2 regions of the Streptomyces tubbatahanensis genome follow, and region 1 is predicted to be linked to the other one. Evidence: riboswitches for the same ligand, from Rfam matches in the RefSeq annotation. Region 1 holds a riboswitch; the other holds the start of a gene.
What was found. Region 1 has a riboswitch for glycine ahead of gcvT (glycine cleavage system aminomethyltransferase GcvT). Riboswitches for the same ligand answer to the same signal wherever they lie in the genome.
Positions count from the first base shown of each region.

Region 2: linked by a shared signal. The riboswitch ahead of gcvP (aminomethyl-transferring glycine dehydrogenase) and the one ahead of gcvT (glycine cleavage system aminomethyltransferase GcvT) in region 1 are both predicted to bind glycine.

Region 1 is NZ_CP093846.1:5,482,297-5,486,500, reverse strand. Features, by position in the region: gene MMF93_RS23765 (enhanced serine sensitivity protein SseB C-terminal domain-containing protein) at 1-181, opposite strand, end outside; gene MMF93_RS23760 (hypothetical protein) at 443-922, shown strand; gene MMF93_RS23755 (AAA family ATPase) at 1,165-1,908, opposite strand; glycine riboswitch at 2,173-2,326, shown strand; gene gcvT (glycine cleavage system aminomethyltransferase GcvT) at 2,500-3,630, shown strand; gene gcvH (glycine cleavage system protein GcvH) at 3,883-4,204, shown strand, end outside.
Region 2 is NZ_CP093846.1:959,775-963,978, reverse strand. Features, by position in the region: gene MMF93_RS04150 (DNA polymerase IV) at 1-1,359, shown strand, start outside; gene MMF93_RS04145 (PRC-barrel domain-containing protein) at 1,275-1,652, opposite strand; glycine riboswitch at 1,789-1,885, shown strand; gene gcvP (aminomethyl-transferring glycine dehydrogenase) at 2,074-4,204, shown strand, end outside.

The sequences.
Region 1 (4,204 bases):
CCGGCAGCGGGACCCACACGCTGGACCGGCCGAGCACCTCCAGCAGCCGGGCCCCCGCGTGCGGCACCTGGAGCGAGGCGGCGAGGGCTTCCTCCAGCTCGTTGCCGGGCCAGCCGCCGCCGTGCCCTGGCCCGAAGTGCTGCGGCTGCTGGGGCTGCTGGGGCTGCGAGGGAACTGTCATGCGCACCAGCCTATCCATGGCCCGCGCACCGCCCGGGGGCCCGGGCAGCGCCTACGGGGCGGGGCAGTGACGCGCGCGACGCGGGCGGTGAGGCGCGCGGGGGTACGCACGGTGAAGCCTTGGGGTGGTGCGCGGCGGGACGCTCCGCGAGAGGCCGGGTGACACGTACGGCGACGCTCCGGTTGCGTTCCGTGGGAGGTGGTCGAAAAGTGGAGAACGTCCCACTACGTGCCGACCGGCACGCTGACTGGAGGAAAGCACATGCGCGTGAACAGGATCACCGCCGCGGCCGTCACCGTCTCTTTGGCCGGCTCGCTCGCCATCGGCGCGGCGGGTGCCGCGTCCGCCGCGCCCGCCGACCACTCCCCGGGGCACACGGCGGGCGCCCAGGCGAAGCCCGGCCCTTCGGAGGACCCGGACTCTCAGGACCAGCAGGACGCGACGGCCAAGCCCACCAAGCCGCAGCAGAACCCCTCCGACCAGGACAAGCCCACCAAGCCGCAGTTCCCGCTGGACCAGCAGCAGCCGAAGCAGCCCACCGAGGAGCAGGCGCCCGGCAAGCAGACCGGGAAGCCGGGCAAGCCCGGGCAGCCGGAGCAGGCCTCCCCGGAGGCCGCGAAGCCGCAGGCCCCCGCTCAGCAGGCCCCGGGCAAGCCGGCGGCTGAGGCCGCCAAGCCCGGCGCCGAGAACGCGGCACCCGGACAGGCCCAGAAGCCCCTCACCCCCGAACAGGGCCGCTGAGCCGCGGCTGCCCGCCGGAGCCGACCGGCTGCTCCGGCATGTCCCCCGTTCGCGGGCCCGCCTCCTTCCCGGGTGGCGGGCCCGCGGACGTTTCCCCGACCCACGGACGTTCCCCCGGACGTTTTTTCGGCCCGGCGGGCCTTTCCCCCTACCCGCCCTGTTGGACGTCGGGCCCCGACGGGGGGCGCACCCGCCCGTCGGGGCCCGACCGGGCCACGCCGGCCCGCGGCCCCCTGGCGGCACTACGCCGGGGTCGGCCTCGCGGTCGGCGCGGGCCTCGGAGCCGGAACGGGCCGCGGGGCCGGTCGGACGTGGGCCGTGACGGACAGCGGGGCGGCGGCAGGCAGCGGCGCGAAGGACACCGCGCGCAGGGCCTGGGCCGCGCGGCGGTCCAGCAGGACCGACGAGGCGCAGCCGCGCGGCAGCCGGCCGCCCTCGGCGGCGGCCCGCAGCCTGCGCACGGCGCGCAGATGGCGGCGGAACGCGTAGCCGGACACGCCGCGGCCGCGCGCCGCCTGCCCGGCCAGCGCGTCGCGCGGACAGACGTCGAGCAACAGCAGGTGGAGCGCCCTGCCCCGGCGCAGCGCGTCCCGGGCGAGCCAGCGGCGCACCCAGGTCTGCGTACCGCAGTCGTGCACCACCACGGAGGCGCCGGAGGCCAAAGCGGCGCGCAGACCCGCGTAGTGCGCCAGGCGGACGAGCGGCCGGTAGAGGCCGTAGGGCAGCCAGTCGGGCAGCCGGCGCTCCCAGCGCTCGCGGGTGTCCTGGGAGTCGACGCGGACCACACCGGGGCACTGCGCCACCGCTGCCCGCATCAGTGTGGACTTGCCGCCGCCCGGCAGTCCGGAGACGACGACGATGTCTCCGGTGCGGTAGCGCAGCGTGCGCGGTGCGGCGCTGTCGCGCAGGTCGTGGCGGAGGGGGGTGCGGGCATCCCGGCAGGCGCGGGCTCCGGTTGCCCCGGTGCGGGCGGGCGACCCGGACATCCCTCCTTGTGCGAACGCCGGCCCTCTCCGCAGGGACGCCCGCGCGGCCGCGGCCTCCCCCCTCGCCCCCGCGTCCGTCCGTGTCGCCTCAGCGCCGCGCAGGCTGCCCACAGCTCTCCCCTCCCCGAGGTGGCGGCCCGGCCGCCACTCCTGCCAAGTGTAAAGAAAAGGTAATGCGATTCAAGGTGAACGGCTTCCGCTCGGGGGCAGCCACAGCCCGCTCACCCGTGCGATGATGTGCGGACCAACTGCATACCGGCCGTTCGAACCCGCGCGGGAGAGTCCCCGGCGAGCAGGGCGCGAAACCGCGAGCAGGGCATCACGAGGGCCCGCGAGCGGACGCGACGCCGCACGCCAGGGCGCCGAAGGAGCAAGATCCTCCCTTGAATCTCTCAGGCCCCGATACCGTGCGGGCGAGGCAGATCTGAAAAGCGGACCACCGTCTTCCATGCTCTGTGCGGGCCGGTGGTTCCACCCAAGGTGCAAGCCGCGCTCCGCCTCCCGGCGAGGCTGTCGGCGAACCTCTCAGGTTCCGATGACAGATGGGGAGGACATCCGCGTCACACCCCTTTCCGGGACCTGGGAGCCTGAATGACCGACCCATCGGCCACCCGCACGACCGCGCTGGACGCCACGCACCGTGCCCTGGGCGCCACCATGACCGACTTCGCCGGCTGGGACATGCCGCTGCGCTACGGCAGCGAGCGCGAGGAGCACCTCGCCGTGCGCTCCGCCGCGGGGCTCTTCGACCTCTCGCACATGGGCGAGATCACCCTCACCGGGCCGCAGGCCGCGCAGCTGCTGGACTTCGCGCTGGTCGGCAACCTCTCGAAGCTGGCCGTGGGCCGTGCCCGCTACACCATGCTCTGCGACGAGGACGGCGGCATCCTCGACGACCTGATCGTCTACCGGCTGGACGACCAGGAGTACCTGGTCGTCGCGAACGCGGCGAACGCCCAGACGGTGCTGGACGCGCTGCGCGAGCGGCAGGACGGTTTCGGCGCCGAGGTGCGCGACGACCGCGAGGGGTACGCCCTCATCGCCGTCCAGGGCCCGGCCGCGGCCGGCATCCTCAAGCAGCTGACGGCCTTCGACGTCGACGGTCTGCGCTACTACGCGGGCGAGCGCGACATGGTGGCGGACAAGCCCGCGCTCATCGCCCGTACGGGGTACACGGGTGAGGACGGTTTCGAGCTGTTCGTCGCGCCCGGGGACGCCGTGGCCGTGTGGGAGGCGCTCACCGCGGCAGGCAAGGACGCGGGCCTGGTGCCGTGCGGGCTCAGCTGCCGCGACACGCTCCGGCTTGAGGCGGGGATGCCGCTGTACGGGCACGAGCTGTCCACGTCCCTGACGCCCTTCGACGCGGGTCTGGGCAGGATCGTCAAGTTCGAGAAGGCCACCAACGAGGGGCGTTTCGTGGGCCGGGACGCGCTGGCGACGGCCGCGCGGAAGGCCGAGGACGCGCCGCCGCGGAAGCTGGTGGGACTCGTCGCCGAGGGCCGGCGGGTGCCGCGCGCCGGCTACCCGGTGGTCGCCTCGGACGGTTCCGTCGTGGGCGAGGTCACCTCGGGCGCGCCGTCGCCGACGCTGGGCAAGCCGATCGCGATGGCGTACGTGGACGCGGCGGTCGCGGCCCCGGGCACGGAGGGCGTGGCCGTCGACATCCGCGGCTCCCACGAACCGTACGAGGTCGTCGCGCTGCCCTTCTACAAGCGGGGCTAGCGCGGCGGGCCCCAGCGCGGCGACGCGCCCGCGCGGCCCGCGTGCGCCGGGCGCGCGAAGCCCGTGCGGGAACGCCGGCCGGGCCGCGCGCCGCCCACCCGAGACCGCGTGACGCGGCCGCGGGCCGAACAGTGCCGGGGGACCGTCCCCGGCCGGGCCCCGGCCGGGCCCCGTGGCCCCGCGGCCGGCCGGCGGTGTTCACCTGCCAAGACCGCTTTCCTTCCCACCTACCGCATCCGGGAGAATCGACCCATGAGCAACCCCGAGCAGCTCCGCTTCAGCAAGGAGCACGAGTGGCTGTCGCACGCCGAGGACGGCGTGGCGACGGTCGGCATCACCGAGCACGCCGCGAACGCGCTCGGCGATGTGGTCTTCGTCCAGCTTCCCGAGGTCGGCGAGGACGTCACCGCAGGCGAGACCTGCGGTGAGCTGGAGTCCACCAAGTCCGTCAGCGACCTCTACTCCCCCGCCTCCGGCGAGGTCACCGAGGTCAACCAGGACGTCGTGGACGATCCCGCGCTGGTCAACTCCGCCCCGCTGGAGGGCGGCTGGCTGTTCAAGGTGAAGGTCTCCG
Region 2 (4,204 bases), 4.5 Mb from region 1:
GTGCACTCGGCGATGCCCACCGCGCAGGCCAGACGCCTGGCGCCGAACGCGGCCTACCTGGGCACCCGCTTCGGGCTCTACCGGGCGGTGAGCGAGGTGGTGATGGAGCTGCTGCACGCGCTCTCGCCGCTGGTGGAGCCCCTGAGCCTCGACGAGGCGTTCGTGGACCTGGAGGCCCACGAGGCGCCTGCGGGCACGCAGGGCGGCGCCGAGGGGGCGCGTCAGGTCGGTGAGCGGCTGCGGCGGGACATCCGGGCGGCGACGGGGCTCAGTGGCTCCGTGGGGCTGGCCGGCTCCAAGATGCTCGCGAAGATCGCCTCCGAGGAGGCGAAGCCGGACGGCCTGGTGCTGATAGAACCGGGCACCGAGCGGGACCGCTTGGCGCCCATGCCGGTGAGAACGCTGCCCGGGGTGGGGCCCGCGACGGGTGAGGTGCTGCGCCGTGCGGGCATCACCACGATCGGCGAGGCGGCGGAGGCGGGCGCGGACGAGTTGCTGCGGCTGCTGGGCAAGGCCCACGGCGCGGCCGTCCACGCCATGGCCCACGGCATCGACGACAGGCCCGTGGTGGCGGAGCGGGACGCGAAGTCGGTCTCCGTCGAGGACACCTACGACGTCGATCTGACCGACCGCACACGGGTGCGACTGGAGGTGGAGCGGCTCGCCCGGCGCTGTGTGACGCGGCTGCGCGCCGCAGGACGGTCGGGGCGGACGGTGGTCATCAAGGTGCGCAGCTACGACTTCTCGACCCTGACCAGGTCGGAGACCCTGCGGGGGCCCACCGACGATCCCGGTGTCGTCAGGGAGGCGGCGCTGCGGCTGCTGGACGGCGTGGACACCACGGCAGGGGTGCGCCTGCTGGGCGTGGGCGTCAGTGGCCTGGCGGACTTCACGCAGGAGGACCTGTTCGCGCAGGCCCAGGCCGCGCGGAGCGAGGCCGAGGCCGAGGCGGCGCGGCAGGCCGCGGAGGCGGACACCGAGCGGGACAGCGCGGTCGTGGAGGAGCCGGACGCCGCGGTGCCCGCCGACCGGCAGTGGATTCCGGGGCGGGACGTGCGGCACGCGGCGCACGGCAGGGGCTGGGTGCAGGGCAGCGGCGTCGGGAAGGTGACCGTCCGCTTCGAGGAGCCCGACACGCCGCCAGGCCGGGTACGCACGTTCGCCGTGGACGATCCGGAGCTGGAGCCCGCCGAGCCGGTCATGCTGGACGCGCGCGTGGCCGAGGCGCTGGCACGGCAGGCCGCACCGGCGCCCGAGGGCGGCCCGGGGGCCGGTCAGTCGCCGGCGCCGGCGATCCGTCCGAAGTCGCGGTCAGGCGGCGCGGGTGCCTCGTGGGGCAGTGGGGTGTCGAGACCGTAGTGGCGGTAGAGCTGGAGCTCCTGTTGCGGTGAGAGGTGGCGGCCCACGCCGAAGTCGGGTGCGCCCCTGATCAGATCGCGGGCGAAGGGCACGCGCAGGCCGGTCTCGTCCAGCCGGGAGGGCTCCAGCGGTACGAAGGCGTCACGGCTGAAGATCCCGGTGCGCAGGGCCGCCCACTCCGGTTCGCCGGTGGCGTCGTCCAGGTACACCTCGTCGACGGTGCCGATCTTGTCTCCCCGGCTGTCGAACGCCTTGCGGCCGATCAGGCTCCGCGGGTCTATGTCGGTCTGCACGGATCTCCCTCCCACGGGTTGCGACATGCTGTTCCTGCTCGTACTCACTACGAAACGGTACTTTTCGGCCACTGGCCACTTGAGCACACACCGGGTTACCACCGAGGGGCTCGCTGATACGCTCGTAAACGGCTGTCGACCCCGTGCGGGAGAGTCCTCCGGGAAGTTTCCGGAGGCGCCGAAGGAGCAACTCCTCCCCGGAATCTCTCAGGCTCACGTACCGCACGGACGAGGTCACTCTGGAAAGCAGGGCGGGCCCCGGACCAGCGCCGATGCCCCTCCTCACCGACGGTGTAAGCCGAGCGTCCGGTCAGTGGGGCGGATCGGTGAAACTCTCAGGTCCGGATGACAGAGGGGGAGGCCGAACGGGCACCCGTGGAAGGTGCCCCCCGAGGTCGCACAGACCAGGAGGCCCCCGCAGATGACTTCCCACCGCATCCCGCTGACCGAGTTGGAGAGCGGCACACCGTTCGAGAGCCGGCACATCGGGCCCGACGCGGCCGCGCAGGCGAAGATGCTCGCCCAGGTCGGGTACGGATCGCTCGACGAGCTCACCGCGGCGGCGGTACCCGACGTGATCAAGAGCACCGAGCGGCTGGCGCTCCCCGAGGCCCGCAGCGAGGCCGAGGTGCTGGCCGAACTGCGCTCGCTCGCGGAGCGCAACCAGGTACAGCACTCCATGATCGGCCTCGGGTACCACGGCACCTTCACGCCGCCGGTGATCCTGCGCAACGTGATGGAGAACCCGGCCTGGTACACCGCCTACACGCCGTACCAGCCGGAGATCTCCCAGGGGCGGCTCGAGGCGCTGCTCAACTTCCAGACCGTCGTGGCCGACCTGACCGGCCTGCCCACCTCGGGCGCGTCGCTGCTGGACGAGCCGACGGCCGCCGCCGAGGCGATGGCGCTCTCGCGCCGCGTCGGCAAGGCGGGCAAGCGCGGCTCCACCGTCTTCCTGGTCGACGCCGAGTGCCTGCCGCAGACCGTCGCCGTGCTGCGTACCCGCGCGGAGCCCACCGGGGTCGAGGTCGTCGTCGCCGATCTGGGCGAGGGCATCCCCGACGAGGTCGCCGACCGCGGCGTGTTCGGCGTCCTGCTCCAGTACCCGGGTGTCTCCGGCGCCGTACGCGACCAGCGGGCCGTCATCGAGCGGGCCCACGAGCTGGACGCCGTCGTCACCGTCGCCGCCGATCTGCTGGCGCTCACCCTGCTGACGTCGCCCGGCGCGTTGGGCGCCGACATCGCCGTCGGCTCCAGTCAGCGCTTCGGGGTGCCGATGGGCTTCGGCGGCCCGCACGCGGGCTACATGGCGGTGCGCGACGCGTTCGCACGCAGCCTGCCGGGGCGCCTCGTCGGCGTGTCGAGGGACGCCGACGGCGAGCAGGCCTACCGTCTCGCCCTGCAGACCCGCGAGCAGCACATCCGCCGTGAGAAGGCCACCAGCAACATCTGCACCGCGCAGGTGCTGCTGGCCGTGATGGCCGGGATGTACGCGACCTACCACGGGCCCGAGGGGCTCGCCGCGATCGCGCGCCGCACGCACCGCTACGCCGCGCTGCTCGCGGCCGGGCTGCGGGACGGCGGTGTCCAGGTCGTCCACGGCGCCTTCTTCGACACGGTCACCGCGCGGGTGCCGGGACGGGCGGCCGAGGTCGTCGAACGGGCGAGCCTGGCCGGGGTCGACCTGCGCCTGACCGACGCCGACCACGTCGGCATCGCCTGCGACGAGCTCACCACACGCGCGCACCTGACCGCCGTGTGGCGGGCGTTCGGGGTCCTCGGTGACGACGCCACGAGCGACGTCGCGGCGCTGGACGCCGCGACCGGGGACGCGCTGCCCGAGGCCCTGCTGCGCACCGACGAGTACCTGACCCACCCGGTCTTCCACGAGCACCGCTCCGAGACGGGCATGCTGCGCTACCTGCGCCGGCTGGCCGACCGCGACTACGCGCTCGACCGCGGCATGATCCCGCTCGGCTCGTGCACGATGAAGCTGAACGCCACGACCGAGATGGAGCCGGTCACCTGGCCCGAGTTCGGCGGACTGCACCCCTTCGCCCCCGCCGAGCAGGCCGAGGGCTACCTGACGCTGATCCGCGAACTGGAGGAGCGGCTCGCCGAGGTCACCGGCTACGACAGGGTCTCCCTCCAGCCCAACGCGGGCTCCCAGGGCGAGCTGGCCGGGCTGCTGGCCGTCCGCGCCTACCACCGGGCGAACGGCCACGAGCAGCGCACCGTCTGCCTCATCCCCTCCTCGGCGCACGGCACCAACGCGGCCAGCGCGGTGATGGCGGGCATGAAGGTCGTCGTCGTCAAGACGAGCGACAACGGCGACGTGGACGTGGCCGACCTGCACGCGAAGATCGAGCGGCACGGCGACGAGCTGGCCGTCCTGATGGTCACCTACCCCTCGACGCACGGCGTGTTCGAGGAACACATCAGCGACGTGTGCGCGGCCGTGCACGAGGCGGGCGGCCAGGTGTACGTGGACGGCGCCAACCTCAACGCGCTGCTCGGCGTGGCGAGGCCGGGCCGCTTCGGCGCCGACGTCT